DNA from 2 places in the Bacillus nitroreducens genome. Region 1 is predicted to be linked to the other one. Evidence: riboswitches for the same ligand, from Rfam matches in the RefSeq annotation. Region 1 holds a riboswitch; the other holds the start of a gene.
What was found. Region 1 has a riboswitch for cobalamin ahead of ACWPVE_RS16860 (DUF4430 domain-containing protein). Riboswitches for the same ligand answer to the same signal wherever they lie in the genome.
Positions count from the first base shown of each region.

Region 2: another riboswitch for cobalamin. It lies ahead of ACWPVE_RS02825 (ribonucleoside-diphosphate reductase subunit alpha); the one in region 1 lies ahead of ACWPVE_RS16860 (DUF4430 domain-containing protein).

Region 1 is NZ_CAXHYI020000003.1:2,671,860-2,679,509, forward strand. Features, by position in the region: gene ACWPVE_RS16850 (response regulator transcription factor) at 95-811, shown strand; gene ACWPVE_RS16855 (ATP-binding protein) at 808-2,592, shown strand; cobalamin riboswitch at 2,686-2,903, shown strand; gene ACWPVE_RS16860 (DUF4430 domain-containing protein) at 3,254-3,673, shown strand; gene ACWPVE_RS16865 (ECF transporter S component) at 3,677-4,180, shown strand; gene sigX (RNA polymerase sigma factor SigX) at 4,290-4,838, shown strand; gene ACWPVE_RS16875 (hypothetical protein) at 4,813-6,039, shown strand; gene ACWPVE_RS16880 (peptidoglycan DD-metalloendopeptidase family protein) at 6,260-6,946, shown strand; gene ACWPVE_RS16885 (histidinol-phosphatase) at 7,183-7,650, shown strand, end outside.
Region 2 is NZ_CAXHYI020000001.1:575,636-583,285, forward strand. Features, by position in the region: gene ACWPVE_RS02820 (ribonucleotide-diphosphate reductase subunit beta) at 1-730, opposite strand, end outside; gene ACWPVE_RS02825 (ribonucleoside-diphosphate reductase subunit alpha) at 744-2,981, opposite strand; cobalamin riboswitch at 3,471-3,762, opposite strand; gene ACWPVE_RS02830 (GNAT family N-acetyltransferase) at 3,859-4,365, opposite strand; gene ACWPVE_RS02835 (5'-nucleotidase C-terminal domain-containing protein) at 5,009-7,650, opposite strand, start outside.

The sequences.
Region 1 (7,650 bases):
TGTGATATATGTTATAGCAAATTATGAAGAATTTATGTACGATAGATATATAGAAAAATATTCTTTCGAAAAAGAAATTGGAGGAATACGAATTATGGAAAAAGAAGCTAAAATATTAGTCGTTGACGACGAGGAAAGAATTCGTCGTTTACTTAAAATGTATTTAGAACGTGAAAATTATGTGATTGAAGAAGCAGACAATGGGAACGATGCTCTTGATAAGGCATTTAAAAATGAGTACGATCTGATCCTATTAGATCTTATGATGCCAGGAAAAGATGGAATAGAAGTATGCCGAGAATTACGCGAGAAAAAATCAACCCCAATTATCATGCTTACTGCAAAAGGTGAAGAAGTGAACCGCGTACAAGGATTTGAAGTTGGAACAGATGACTATATCGTAAAACCATTCAGTCCAAGGGAAGTTGTTCTTCGTGTAAAAGCTTTATTAAGAAGAGCATCCCTAACCACGTACCTTCAAACTGAAACCACCGCTAAGGATATTATTGTTTTTCCACATTTAACAATTGATAATGATGCGCACCGTGTCGTTGCAGATGGAAAAGAAGTGAACTTAACACCAAAGGAATATGAATTATTATGTTTCCTTGCAAAATCACCTGACAAGGTATTTGATCGTGAGCAGTTGTTAAAAGACGTATGGCATTATGAATTCTTCGGAGATTTACGTACGGTTGATACACACGTTAAACGGTTACGTGAAAAATTAAATAAAGTCTCTCAAGATGCAGCAAAAATGATTGTTACTGTTTGGGGTGTTGGTTACAAATTTGAGGTCGGCCAGGAATGAAATTTTGGCGGAGTGTTGTAGGAAAACTTTGGGCAACCATTCTTTTATTGTTTTCCTTTGTTTTATTTGTATTAACGATTCTTTTTATGGAGTATTTTGAGAATTACCATATTCAAGAAGCTGAACGAAATTTAACGCAACTAGCAGCAAATATTGCTGTTATTATGGAGCAGCATGAGGATAAAGAATTTGCAAGGTCTCTAGCATGGGAGCTTGTGAATGACGAAACAAAGGTCATAATAGTTGCTGATGAAGACACAATGTGGGTGTCCCCAGATAGAGAATTAGTGGCGAATATACCAGTTACTCTTATAACTGAAGATCCTGATCTAAAACGTGTTATAACTAAGGATCAAAACGAAAGTAAACGAATAGATTTGCCTGAAAAGTTTAATTTAAATCAACAATCTCAAGAGCTTTTTGTGGTGGGGTCACCCCTTCATATTGAAGATGATCAAGAAGGTGCGGTATTTCTTTATCAATCATTAGATGTTGTTAAAAGCACAACACAACATACAACCAAATTTATTGTCTTAGCTGCAGGAATTGGGATTGTTTTAACTACAGTCTTTGCCTTTTTCCTACTCACCCGTATTACAGCTCCATTACGCAAAATGAGGGAAGCGGCTTTTGAGGTAGCAAGAGGAAAATTCGACACGAAGGTTCCCATTTTAACACATGATGAAATAGGTGCCTTAGGAATGGCATTAAATCAAATGGGAAGGCAATTAAAATATAATATAAATGCCCTAAATCAAGAGAAAGAACAGCTTGCGAGTATTTTAAATAGTATGGCGGACGGAGTTATCACTTTAAACCGAGATGGAACGATATTGGTAACAAATCCACCTGCTGAGCGATTTTTGCAAGCTTGGTATTATCAACAAGGTATGTATCAGGATGTTGGAGAAGAACTTCCACCTGAGGTAAGAGATTTATTTCAGCGCTCTGTTTCGTTTGAAAAAGAGCAATTTATTGAGATTAGCCTACAAGGAAGAACGTGGGTTATCTTAATGAGTCCGCTATATAATCAAACATATATCAGAGGTGCCGTTGCTGTCCTTCGTGATATGACTGAAGAAAGGCGTCTGGATAAACTTCGTGAGGACTTTATTGCCAATGTTTCACACGAACTCCGTACCCCAATTGCAATGCTTCAAGGGTATAGTGAAGCAATAATGGATGATATTGCAAGCTCAGAAGAAGAGCGTAAAGAGCTTACTAAAGTGATCTATGACGAATCTTTACGGATGGGGCGACTCGTCAATGAATTGTTAGACTTGGCGAGAATGCAATCAGGGAATATTACGTTGAATAAAGAAACAGTCGATTTCGACTCACTAGTAGAACGTGTGATTCGGAAATTCCAAGGGGTGGCCAAGGAAAATCAAATTACCTTAACTGCTACAAAGGAAGAAGACATAGGGGAAATCTATTTAGATTCTGACCGAATTGAACAAGTATTTACTAATTTGATTGATAATGCAATCAGACATACGGATGAAAATGGTAAAGTTGAGGTCCATGTTACTGGACAGGAGACATCTGTTAAAGTAGATATAACAGACACTGGTACTGGTATTCCAGAAGAGGATTTACCATTTGTATTTGAGCGTTTTTATAAAGCAGACAAAGCAAGAACTAGAGGAAAGTCAGGTACTGGCTTAGGACTAGCTATCGTAAAAAATATTGTGGCTGCGCATAATGGTAACATCTCTGTCCATAGTAAACTTGGCGAAGGAACGACATTTACATTCATAATTCCTCGAAAAAGTGAATAATTTGGTTGAATGTGGCGAAGAATCTTGTTCCATAAGAAACATGTTGTAAAAGTGAAATACTTCAAGTAATATAAATAATGTCATAAAAAATTAAATCATGAATCGGAATTATAGGTGTCAGAGAAGCTTTTTTCTCTTTAGACTTAATAGGGAATCTGGTGTGAATCCAGAACTGCCCCCGCAACTGTATAGGTGGACGAAATGAGAAGAACCACTGTATGAATAAATGGCAAATGCTGTTAATCATATGGGAAGGACTCAAAGTAGGAAGAAACCATAGTCAGTAGACCTGCCTAATTTCGAACGAATTTTAATTCTTCGGGGTGTAGGAATTAACACTAAAGCTTTTGGCTTTATTGTTTTTTCGTATTGTATACAAAGCTCACCCTATTGGGTGGGTTTTTTTATCTTTTGTAGTAGGTGCAAAAAGTACTATACATAGATGTAATAATTAGGCTCTTTGCAAAAAAATGTTGTGTTTAACGTATAAAGTGGAACCAATTGATTGAAGCGTAAAGGCGGTGACACTAGCGGGAAAAGCGTGCACTCGAGGCCAGGTAGGACCCGCGAAAAACTTCCGCTCACAACGTAAATCAAAAGGTTAAAAAAACAACAGATTTTGTGAAAACTGCCATTAACTAACACAGAGGGAGCTAGGGAAATGAAAAAAATATTATTTGTTTTACTATCTTTAGGATTATTATTTGGATGTAGCAATGAAGGAACAACGAACGATACTTCCAATAACGATGCTTCAGAGAGTGCGAATCAAGAAGAAAAAGCTGAAATCGTTACAGTAGTAATTTCTAAAAACAACGGAGAAGAAATCATTGAAGAAAAAGAAATTGAAATTGAATCAGGTAAAGAAGTTACTGTAATGGATGTTATGCAAGAAAATTTTGAAGTCGAGACACAATTTGATGGTGCTTTTGTGGCCAGCATTAATGGGGTAGCTGGAAGTGACGAAGAGAAAACATCATGGTTCTATTACATAAACGGTGAAGAAGCAATGGTTGGAGCAAATGAATACAAAGTGGAGCCTGAAGACAAAATCGAATTTGACTTACACTCGTGGGAATAATTAATGAATGTATCGGTTAAAAACCTTACGCTGCTTTCGATGTTAATCGCATTGTCTGTTGTTGGGAGAATTACATTTACATTCCTTCCGAATGTGCAGCCTACAACTGTGATTATCATCATTACAGGCTTGTTTTTAGGGCCACTTTATGGTGTGATTATAGCTGTTTTAAGCGCAGTTTTATCGAACCTTGTTTTGGGGATGGGTTTATGGACATTCGGGCAAATCATCGCATGGGCTATAATTGGTGTACTTAGTGGATTGATTCGGAAGTACCGCGATCGCATCCCAGCCATTTTGCTGTCCATCTATGCGGTGTTTTGTGGTTTTCTATATGGATTCATCATCTCATTACCTCTTTATTTATTGTCTGGTAAGTTCATTGCTTATTATTTAGCTGGTCTTCCATTTGATTTGAGTCATGCAATTGGAAATGGCGTGTTTTTTCTTATCCTCTATCCAATCTTAAGACTATTATTCTTGAAAAATGTCACAATCGCAAAGTAAGGAAGAATATTACCATAATATTCTTCCTTTTTTCATGAAAACATACTATATTGGGAGTGTAACTTTTTTATGAGTATAAACGACAAATAAATGAACGGGAGGATTTGCTATGGATTCCTTGTTTGAGGAACTATATGAAAAGTATCATCACGATGTCTTCTCCTTCTTATTTTATATGGTAAAAAATCGTGAACTAGCTGAAGATCTCGTTCAGGAAGTTTATATAAGGGTTTTAAAATCATATGATAGATTCGAAGGAAAAAGTAGTGAGAAAACATGGTTGTTTTCAATCGCAAGACATGTTGCCATCGATTCATTTCGAAAACAAAAAGGCTGGAAACAACGTATTTTAGATACCTTTGATTGGAGTCGCCAAGAGGTAAAGGATTATGCGCCACTTCCAGAAGAAATCGCTCTGCAGAATGAGGAAATTCAAACAATGTACCGCTGTTTGGACCGTTGTACCACTGATCAGAGGATGGTGCTCATTTTACGATTTCTTCAATCATTATCAATTGCTGAAACAGCGCAAGCTCTTGGTTGGACGGAGAGTAAAGTTAAGACGACACAACATAGAGGTCTTAAAGTATTAAAGTCGTATATGGAAGAATTAGCTGTAAAGGAGGGAGTAGATGATGAAAAAATCAAAGTGGAGTGATGAAAAAATTGAGCATTTGTTGACACAAATGCCTGAGATTAAAGATAGGCGAGATCCACACGAGATTTATCAAAATATAACCCTTAATATGCATAAGAAAAAGAAGAGGTTCTGGGTTGTACCAAGTATTGCCTCTGCAGCTGCTGTGCTACTATTAGTCATCTTAGCCCCTTCATTCTTAAATAATATGAATAATAGCAGTAATGATTCTGCCGAAATGGCAAAAGAAAATACGCGTTTAGCGATGGATTCAAATTCAAAAGAAACAGTACCAGTGGAAGAAGAGGTAAGCATTCTAGAAAAAAGCCAAAATCCTGAGCGAAATGAAGAATACAATACGTTTTCATTTGAAGATCAATCGAGTCAAAACTATGTAGTAAACACCATTGGAGAAAATGAAGTCCTGTTAACATACGGTGTATATTTAGGTGGAGCCATGTTTCCTGCTGTCGTTTCAATTGCTGTAGAATCAGATGGGGGAAACCTTGTAGAGCAATGGCAAAAGCACCTCTCAACGGTTAATGGCATTATTCGAGCAAACCCAAGTTGGGGAATTGATGAAGTCCCAGAATCCTACTTTTTGGATTTCTCAGAAATAGAAACGAATAACCAATCTAAAGCGGTAAAGGTTGAAGTAAATAACACCATTCAAACAGAGTCCTTTGCGACAGCTGAATCGGATCAATTTAGACAAACAATCAATTCATTCCGATACATGTTACAAGGCTATCAACATGTTGAGCTTTATCAACATAATCAAAAAGGTGTAATCATCGGACAGACGGGTATTGTAGAAAATCATATTGATGTGGAAGAAGATACAAAAAAGGCATATTTATCTTATCAAAATGAAGAATCAGACCGTAAAATTTTAGCCCTATCCTATGATAACTATCAAACAATCGAACAAGCATTTGATGCCATGGATGCAGAAACTGAGCAAGGTGATTATTCTCTTCGTCCAACCATCATATCCGATATAAAAGAAGTTAAGACAGACGAAGATCGGTTAGAGGTTCATTTTAGTGAGAATGCGGTTTTAGAGAATACCGATGATTATATTCTAATGCTTGATGCGATGCTGTTAACAGCGAAAGAATTCAATTTTAAAACCGTTACTTTTTACGGAAATATAGATCAGATTGGGCACGTACCATTTGGAGAACCAGTATCGGTTCCACTTGCTCCAAATCCTTTATAGATCGATTTAAGAGGCACTTAGATGTCTCTTTTTTTATGTTAAAAATACTTTTTTAGGAAAATGTTTACATAATTTATGAAGATTTTCAAATACTGTTAGGGTGTTTCAAATTGCATTCAGAAAAAATATCACTGGGTGCGGTTGACTCAAGCAGGTGGTATGGAAAGACAAGTAAAAAATGATAGCAGCATTAATTGTTCAATTTTTGAGGAGGATCATAATGTTAGTTAAACGATTTTCAATGGTTGCATTACTAGCGACATGTTTGGGATTATCCTTTATTGGAGGACAAAATGTCGATGCTCATGAACGTTCAGAAAATATAACGGAGGAGTGGGCATGGCCCGTCGTAGGGAGAATCACTGATACGTTTGGAACTCGGCAGGGGAATCATAAAGGGCTGGATATCGCTGCTCCACTTGGAGATCACATATATGCAGTTGAAGAAGGTATCGTTAAAAATTCAAATTACAAAGGATCGTATGGACATGTTGTCTTTATTGAACATCCAAATGGATATGAAACAGTCTATGCACACCTTAGTAAACGGATTGTTCAAGAAGGAGAAAAAGTGGAAAAAGGTCAATTGATAGGCTATATAGGAAGTACTGGTAGATCGACTGGTCCTCATTTGCATTTTGAAGTACATAATGGTGAATGGAATTCGTCCAGAAATAATGCGATTGATCCACTATATATGCTAACAGACGAACAGATTCTTGTTCCCGCATTAATGGCGCAGGAAGATGAAGAGGTGTCAAAAAACCTTGAAACTTATACGGTCAAAGCTGGAGATTGTTTATCAGTGATTGCGAATAAGGTTGGAGTTTCTGTTGAGGAAATTAAAGACCTGAATCGATTGACGAATGATTTAATCTTTCCTGAGCAAGTTCTAATTTTACAATAGTTCGTCAAGGCCGACAATAAAGAGTGTCCTACTTTTCAATGTGAGTCATCAAGATAATATCGAGTGAATAACACAAATTGTGTAAATCCTTCATGTTACATTCTACATGCGTAGATATCTGACGCAACCTAGCCTAGGTATTTTCGATTTGTGTAAATCCTATAAAAATTTAGGTTTTTTCATTCCCATCTGAAGCTTGTTCATGTATAATGATAAAAACTTCTAGGGGGATTAACATGCGTACTGATTATCACAATCATTTAGAATTAGGAACACTTGAACTAGACTATTTAATGAAGTTTATTGATGAAGCAAAGGCGAAAAACATTGAACATTTTGGTATTTCGGAGCATGCCTACCATTTCTATCAAACAAAAGATATTTTAAGTAATCCTTGGGTTGATGCAAGAAGATATTATGACATGAAGGATTATGTAGATTTATTTAAACTTGCATGGAAACAAAATATTGATGTTAAAATGTCCATTGAAATGGATTATACACCAGGGAAGCATGCTGAAATGGAAAAATTTATTTCTTCTTATGACTTTGATTATGTAATTGGATCGATTCACTGGGTAGATGATTTCGGGATTGACCTTGCAGAGTTTCGTGAAGAATGGGATAGACGTGATTTACATGATACATATACAAAATACTATGATCAGGTCGTAACATTAGCAGAATCAAACTTGTTTGATATT
Region 2 (7,650 bases), on a different contig from region 1:
TTAATTCTGGATTTTCAGATAAGAGAATTCGTACAAATTGCGCAATGAAATAGGCGTGTTGCATCTCGTCACGTTGAATATAGCTAATCATCGTACTTGTTTTAAGCATTTTCTGTTGACGAGCAAGATGATAGAAAAAAGCAAAACCAGCGTAAAAATAGATTCCTTCCAGATTAATCGAGTTGATTGCAAGCTTAAATAAGCTATTGGGAGTTGGATTTTCTCTGAATCCCTCGTATGCCTTAAGAATCAACTGGTTTCTTCTTTTAACAATCGGGTCATCCTTTGCTTGATTAAATCGTTCTATTTGTTCATGTAACGGAACTAGGGAACTTAAAATATATGAATACGATTCATTATGTACTGCCTCCTGCTGTGAAATCACGGCAAAAATGGCTTTAAAGCTTGAATCAGTGACATAATCCATCACCTGATTCATCGTTGGTGTTTGTAGGCTGTCCAGAGAAGCAAGCTGTGTATTAATTCTTAAAAATACATCCTGTTCAATAGGTGATAAATGATCCCACTGCTTGATATCATCTTGCATATTGATTTCTTGTGCTTTCCAAAAATTTGCTAACAATGTCTGATAGAGTGTATACATTTGCGGATACGCAATATCGTTCCAATTTAACAGTCCTGACGTTTCTCCATTAATGATTCCTGTAGACTTATTCGGAAAAGCTGGATTAAATAATTTTATTTTTGTTAATGGCTGGTTATATGTCATTTATTCGTCCTCCTTAACTATGGCATAATTCACATTCTTCAATTTCTGCTTGTGAAGTACTTCTAACATAATAGGTGGTCTTTAGCCCTTGCTTCCAAGCCTCCAAATGGAGCTGCAAGAGATCCTTTGCTTTAATATCGTGTCTTACGTACAAATTAAAGCTAATGCCCTGGTCGATATGACGCTGACGTGCAGCATTTTGTCGAATACTCCATATTTGATTCACTTCATGACGTGCTTTTCTGTAAAATGCATAGGTTTTAGAGTTAAGATCAGGCGCAGTTACCTTGAACTTAAAGTTCTTCTTTTCCTCCGCATACTCCGCTGCATAGATTGGATCGATACCATCAGTCGATCCACCTATTTTTGCAGTAGATGAGTTTGGTGCTACCGCCATTAACCACCCATTTCTCATACCGTTTTGTGCAACTTTTTGTTGTAGCGTCTTCCAACGTTGGGTAGTATATTTTCTTCGTGCAAAATAAACGCCTGTTTCCCATTCCGAACCTTCAAATTCTTGATATGCTCCTTTTTCTTTTGCAAGTTCCATCGATGACTGGATTGCATAATAGGCAATATCCTCATAAAGCTCATCTGCTAATTGAACAGCCTCTTCAGATTCCCAGTACACTCCTTTTAGAGCTAGAAGATGATGCCAGCCGAATGTCCCAAGGCCGACAGCACGAAATCTTTTGTTAGTGATTTCTGCTTGTTTCACTGAAATTGTATTTAAATCTACAACATTATCTAGCATTCTAACTTGAATTCGGATCAAACGTTCAAGTACATTTTCTCGTACAGCTCTTGGTAGATTAATAGAAGAAAGATTACAAACCACAAAATCACCTGGTTTTCGAACAATCACTATATTTCCTTTATCATCAATATATTCCTTAGAGATTCCCGTTACAGACATGTTTTGTGCAATTTCTGTGCATAAATTACTGCAAAAGATTGCTGTCCTTCCTTTTCCTAGAAGGTGTTTGTTCGGATTTTGACGGTTGACTTCATCACGATAGAACATATATGGTGTTCCTGTTTCTAGCTGAGCGATCATGATCCGTGCCATAATATCCATTGCTCGATAAGTTTTACGTGGTAACAGTGGATGATTGACAGCCTCAATGTATTTTTCAGTGAAATATTTTTCATCCTCTTCATCGTAAAAATCCTCAAGACCTAACGGATTACCATGTTCATCTTTCCATCCCATTACTTGCTTTACTTCATGTGGACAAAACGTGTGCCACTCCCCAATACTTCTTCCATTTTCATCACATTCTTGGAGCTTTTGCATAAAAAGATCTGGAACAGATACCCCTGTAAAAATATCATGGGCCTTGCGGCGTTCGTCTCCATTGTTTGTTTTCAAATCTAAAAAACCATTCATAATATCTTTGTGGAAAAGATCTAGATAAATCGCGATAGCCCCTTGCCGTTGCCCTAACTGATCAACACTTACTGCAGTATCATTGATAAGTCGAATCCAAGGAACGACACCTGACGAATTCCCCTTAAACTTTTTGATATCGGAACCTAGCGCACGAACCTTGCCGTAGTATACGCCAATTCCCCCACCATCTTTTGACAATCTAGCAATATCCCAATTATTTAAATAAATGCCATCAAGTGAGTCATCCACTGTATCAATAAAGCAAGAGGATAACTGACCAAAACTTTTACCTGCGTTTGAAAGAGTTGGAGTAGCTACCGTCATAAATAAATTACTTAATGCCCAGTATGCTTCTTTCACATAAGTCAGGCGTAGGTCCGTTTTTTCATGTTGCATGAGCGTCATCGCGATGATCATAAAACGCTCTTGAGGCAGTTCATAAATGTTGCGCTCATAATCTCTCGCAAGGTAGCGGTCTGCTAATAAAAATAATCCTATGTATGTAAATAAAAAATCTTTAGTTGGGTCAATAACCTTTCCTAGTTCTTCAATTTCATCTTTTGTATAGGAATCTAGTATGTTTGCCGAATATATGCCTTTATTTGTTAATTCCTGTAGTAACTCAAAAAAGTCACCATATTTTTGTGTACGATTATAGTCCCTGCTCTGTGCTGCTTTCTCATAAAGCTCATTTAAATAAAGATGTGCTGCTAAATAGGTCCAGTTCGGTTGGTCCATAGCAATATTGTTTAAAGCATAAAAAAGGGCTTGCTGATTTGGACCATTCGATAGATTCATACCCCTTATTTTTTCTTTCATTTCTGTTGTATCAATCTGATAGTTTTTCTCAGCATACATTAGTGATTGGAGTACTACTTCTAATTCTCCTTGAGTTGAGATAGTCAATTTTTTTCTCTCCCTTAACTTTTTTCAATACAAAACCAAATACGCAAGCGCCTTGAAAGTGAAACATCGACTAACTACTACCACACCCTATGGCAAACATCGATGTCAATACATCCACGAAAATGCATTCCATTTTCTTCGTGAGATGCTCCTCTCTGAGCCTTCCTTGTCCTGTGTAAGTCCGACTAGCATAAGACGATACGGCTAAAGGCGTGTTTTTTGACCTTCTTGACGGATTTGATATACAACAGAGGGGCTGGTGCGCTTGCTGTATACGTAGATAACTATTTTAAAATTATCTACAAGGTTGAAATCGATAACTTCTTAAACAACAAAAAATCCGCCCAATGAATTGAGCGGATGAAACGATAACATCAAGAGAGCACAAAGATAGAACCCTACCTGTCGCCACCGTTTCATCTTCTCAATCCCCGAAGAAGTGAAACATCTAAAGAAAAGACAGGTCTCCTGACTTATGCTTCATTCTACTTTGAACCCTTCCCATATAAGCACCTTAAAGAGGTATCAAAAATTCTGGTGAAAATGACACATCGACAGGACGTCGCGTTCTTGTTGACGTGGTCCTTTCCATCCTCTTTTTTTGAACTCTAATCTAAGTAATCTTATACAGTGGTCTGTTCATTTCGTCAGCATTTACAGTTGCGGGGGCAGTTCTGGTATTTCACCAGATTCCCTTTTAAGCCTAATCGGCATCTATTTCTCAAGGCAAAACACAATATGTAGTTTCGAAAACAATAAATATATCAATATATGCTATTAATTAAATAATAAGCGACTGCTGTTCTTTTTGCAAGACATATTTTGACAATTATTTCTCGAGAAATAATTTCATATGATCTTCGTCCCGATATCGTCCATTGTATTTGATTGCTCCTTTATCCGTAGCGAACTTTTTAAAGCCTATTTTTTTATATAGTTCCTTCGCATCTGTATTATCAGAATCTACAGTTAAATACAATTGTTCTAATTCTGGATAACTTTCTGCCAATTTTACTGCCTCTTTTAGCAACGCTTTAGCAATTCCCTTACCTCTATGTTGATCATCAACATACATCGCTACAATATTAGCTCTATGTCTTATTTTTCGGCGTGTTTCTCTTACTAATGTAACCATTCCAACTAATTGATCTCCCTCAAAGGCACCAAAAGTTATAATCTCTTTGGATTGTAAACTAACCTTGTATTCTTCTATTGCATTTTCCGTATTTATTGCTTCTTCAAAGGTGACTAAAAACCCATTGGGGTCGGTTGTTAATGCTTTTAATCGTAATTTCCAATACTTCTCTGCATCCTCTGGCTTTAGTTTTCTAATCATCTTAACTCTCCTTTCTAACACCGCCCTTTCTATTTTCAGAACATTATAATGGAATATCAGGAAAAAAGATACAAAAATGTAACCTTCTTCAGGAAACAGAAATCACATTGTAAGCGCTTTCGATTTTTATGTTGACAATGAAAGGGCAAGCAACTCACCATATTTACTTTTTGATGGGAATGCAAGAGTTGCGTTTGATTTTTATACACATACTCTTGGTGGAGAAATTACAGAAATTTAGACATTAGGTGAAACTGAGTATCCAACTCCGCCTGAGGCTGATTATCGAATCATTCATGCAAAATTAAAGAAAGAAGAACTATTTCTCATGGTTTCGGATACATTCCCTGGTCAAGAAGTAACTGTCGGAAATCACATTTCTCTTACACTAGAATGTGAAAGCGAAGAAGAAATTCAAGACATCTACAGCAAATTAAGTCAGAAAGGGGCCATAGATAAGGGCTTCAAGACATTTTCTGGGGCTCAAAATATGCTAAGGTAAAGGATCAATTAGGTCTAATTTGAGATTTAAATTATGAGAATCAGTAAAATCATTCCCATTCATTTATGTTAAATACTCCCTATAAACAAAGCCATAGAACCCTAGTTCTATGGCTTTTGAAGCTCAATACTTCTTACATTTTTATGCCATTTTCCTTCTTACAAAATAGACAAGACTAACTGCTACAAGGATTAGCATCATTCCTGCTACTAATAAGTTTCCTGTATTAGTTGCTGTAGTTGGAAGCTTTTTGCCTTCTTGTGAATTAGATTCATCAGAACCCTTCACTCCTGGTTCTTTATTACCTGAGTTATTTTTATCAGAGTCTTTCGTATCAGGTACTGGAGTCTCCTTAGAATCTTTAACTTCTAGCACTCCAAAAGTACTGAAATGGTCGGTTGTTGCTGTAATTTTACCATCTTTCCATTCGCCACCGACCAATTCCCATCTTTTACTTTCTGGATTCCAATAAAACACCTTAACATTATTCGGATCCTTCACTAATTTCGAATCCACGATGAATGTCATCGTGACTTTTTCGTTAAATTTGTGATACCCCTTGCCATCTGATTTGATTGTGAAATCATAAGCAATCAAGGCATCCTTGCGATTGTCCTTTTGTACTTTAATCTCCGTTTCACCATCAGGTAAGTTAGATGCTGGAATTTGAAGTTCAACAATACCATTCGAAATGACTAATGTTGCATTAGCTTCTTTCATTTTAGTAACCGCTTCGGATGTCAATGATACAAAAATTGTATTTTTCTCTGCTGGAACTTCTACTCTTACAGTTGCATTATCTTCTAATTCAATCAAATCATTAGCCGTTACTACATATTTGTTTCCTCTTTCAACCTCAGGAGTAACAACAATAATTTGAGGTTCCTCTTCACCTGGTGTCGGTTGTTCTTCGCCTGGAGTTGAGAATACATCGACGATTCTACCTTCAATTTCAGTTGGGATATTCTCACTTCCAATACTCATTAAATGATCACGGAAGTTTTCCCAATCAGAAAGTCCTAAGTCCGTTACTCTGCCTTCTTCGTAAGCTTTTGCAAATACGTCATAGCCATCTCCGCCTTTAGCTGTAAACGCATTTGTTGCAATGGTATATACTGTGTTATTATCAACTGCTACTAGATTTCCATTATCATCTTTAATATAAACATTAACTACACGCTCCCCTGCAGGTTTTGAAGAATCGAATTCTACCTTACCACCAGATACATGTAAGAATCCGCCATTTTCTGCTGGATATGAGCTTACAGATTTTTCAAAGGCTTCTTTCAATTCGGCACCCGTCACTTCCATCGTAGCTAATGTATTCCCAAATGGAAGAACTGTAATGACTTCGCCAACAGTAATTGGACCAGCATCAATTGCTGCACGGATCCCACCACCATTTTGTAATGCCATCACTACATTCTTACCAGTGAATTCTCTGGCTTTTGTAAGCATACCATCTGTTATGAGGTTACCAAGAATTGTTTCGTTTTTTCGTACGCTTGGTTTTGAATTGTCACCACTTGTTCGTGGATTTTCTAGTTCAATTGGTGTTGTTACACCAATTTCTGTTTTAGCCACTTCGTCTACTTTTGCTTTGAATGGTGCTAAGATAGTTACTGCTTCTGGATCATCTTCTTGATTACCGATTGAAACTAGTTTTCCTTCATGTTCAACGACAACACCATTTTCATTAAAAACAACGTCTAAAACACCTAGGTTACTATTTGCATTACCTGTTTGAACGATGATTGTAGGTGTTTCATCATTTGCGACCACTACTGGTTCTGACAATGTAGTGTGGCTATGTCCACCAACAATCACGTCAATGCCTTCTACTTTATCAGCAAGAATTAAGTCATTATCAATTGCTGCATTATCGTCATATCCAATATGAGTTACTGCAATAATTTTATTGACACCTTGATCTTCGAAATATGCAACAGCAGCTTCTGCTTCTTCAAGATAGTTTTCAAATAGAATAGAACCTGGGCTCGAAATATCTTTCGTCTCTTCTGTCGTTAAACCGAAGATTCCCACTTTCTCACCGTTAACTTCTTTAATAATTCCATTGTAAATTTGACCATTTTCATAGTCTGATTCAATAGAATCATTGAATAACCCGTTGAATTTAACATCTTGTGAGAAATCAATATTGCTACTTACAAACGGGAAGTTTGCACCTTGGATAAATTCGATTAATCTTTGATGTCCTTCTGGTGAAGAACCTAAGTCAAATTCATGGTTACCAAAGGTCATCGCATCAAAGCCCATTAAATTCATCATGGCTAGATCTGCTTGTCCTAGGAATTCATTAAAATATAATGTTCCTGTTAAGGCATCTCCAGCATGGAGAAGTAATGCATCAGGATTTTCAGCACGTATTTCTTTCACTGCAGTAACTGTTTTCGGCATATGGTCTAACGCTGAATGTGTATCATTTGTATGCATAATGTTAAGCTCAAAATTTTCTTCAACAGGATTGTCTTCAACCAAATCAACTTGAACCATTACTGGATCATGATCACTCGCACGTCCTGCCATGTCAGTAAAATCTGCATTAATATGAAGAATATCAATTTTCGTATTTTCTACTAAGTTATTCGAAACTAAAATGTGGTCTAACACTTGAGAATTCCCTTGGAACAAATAAGTATAGCGGTCATTTTTATCCACTTTGTTAATCATATTTGTCATTAAATTACCTTCGTGGATTTTAAGAGACTCAGAGAATTGGAAATCATTAAAATCTCCAACTGATACGATATTTGCATCTGGAT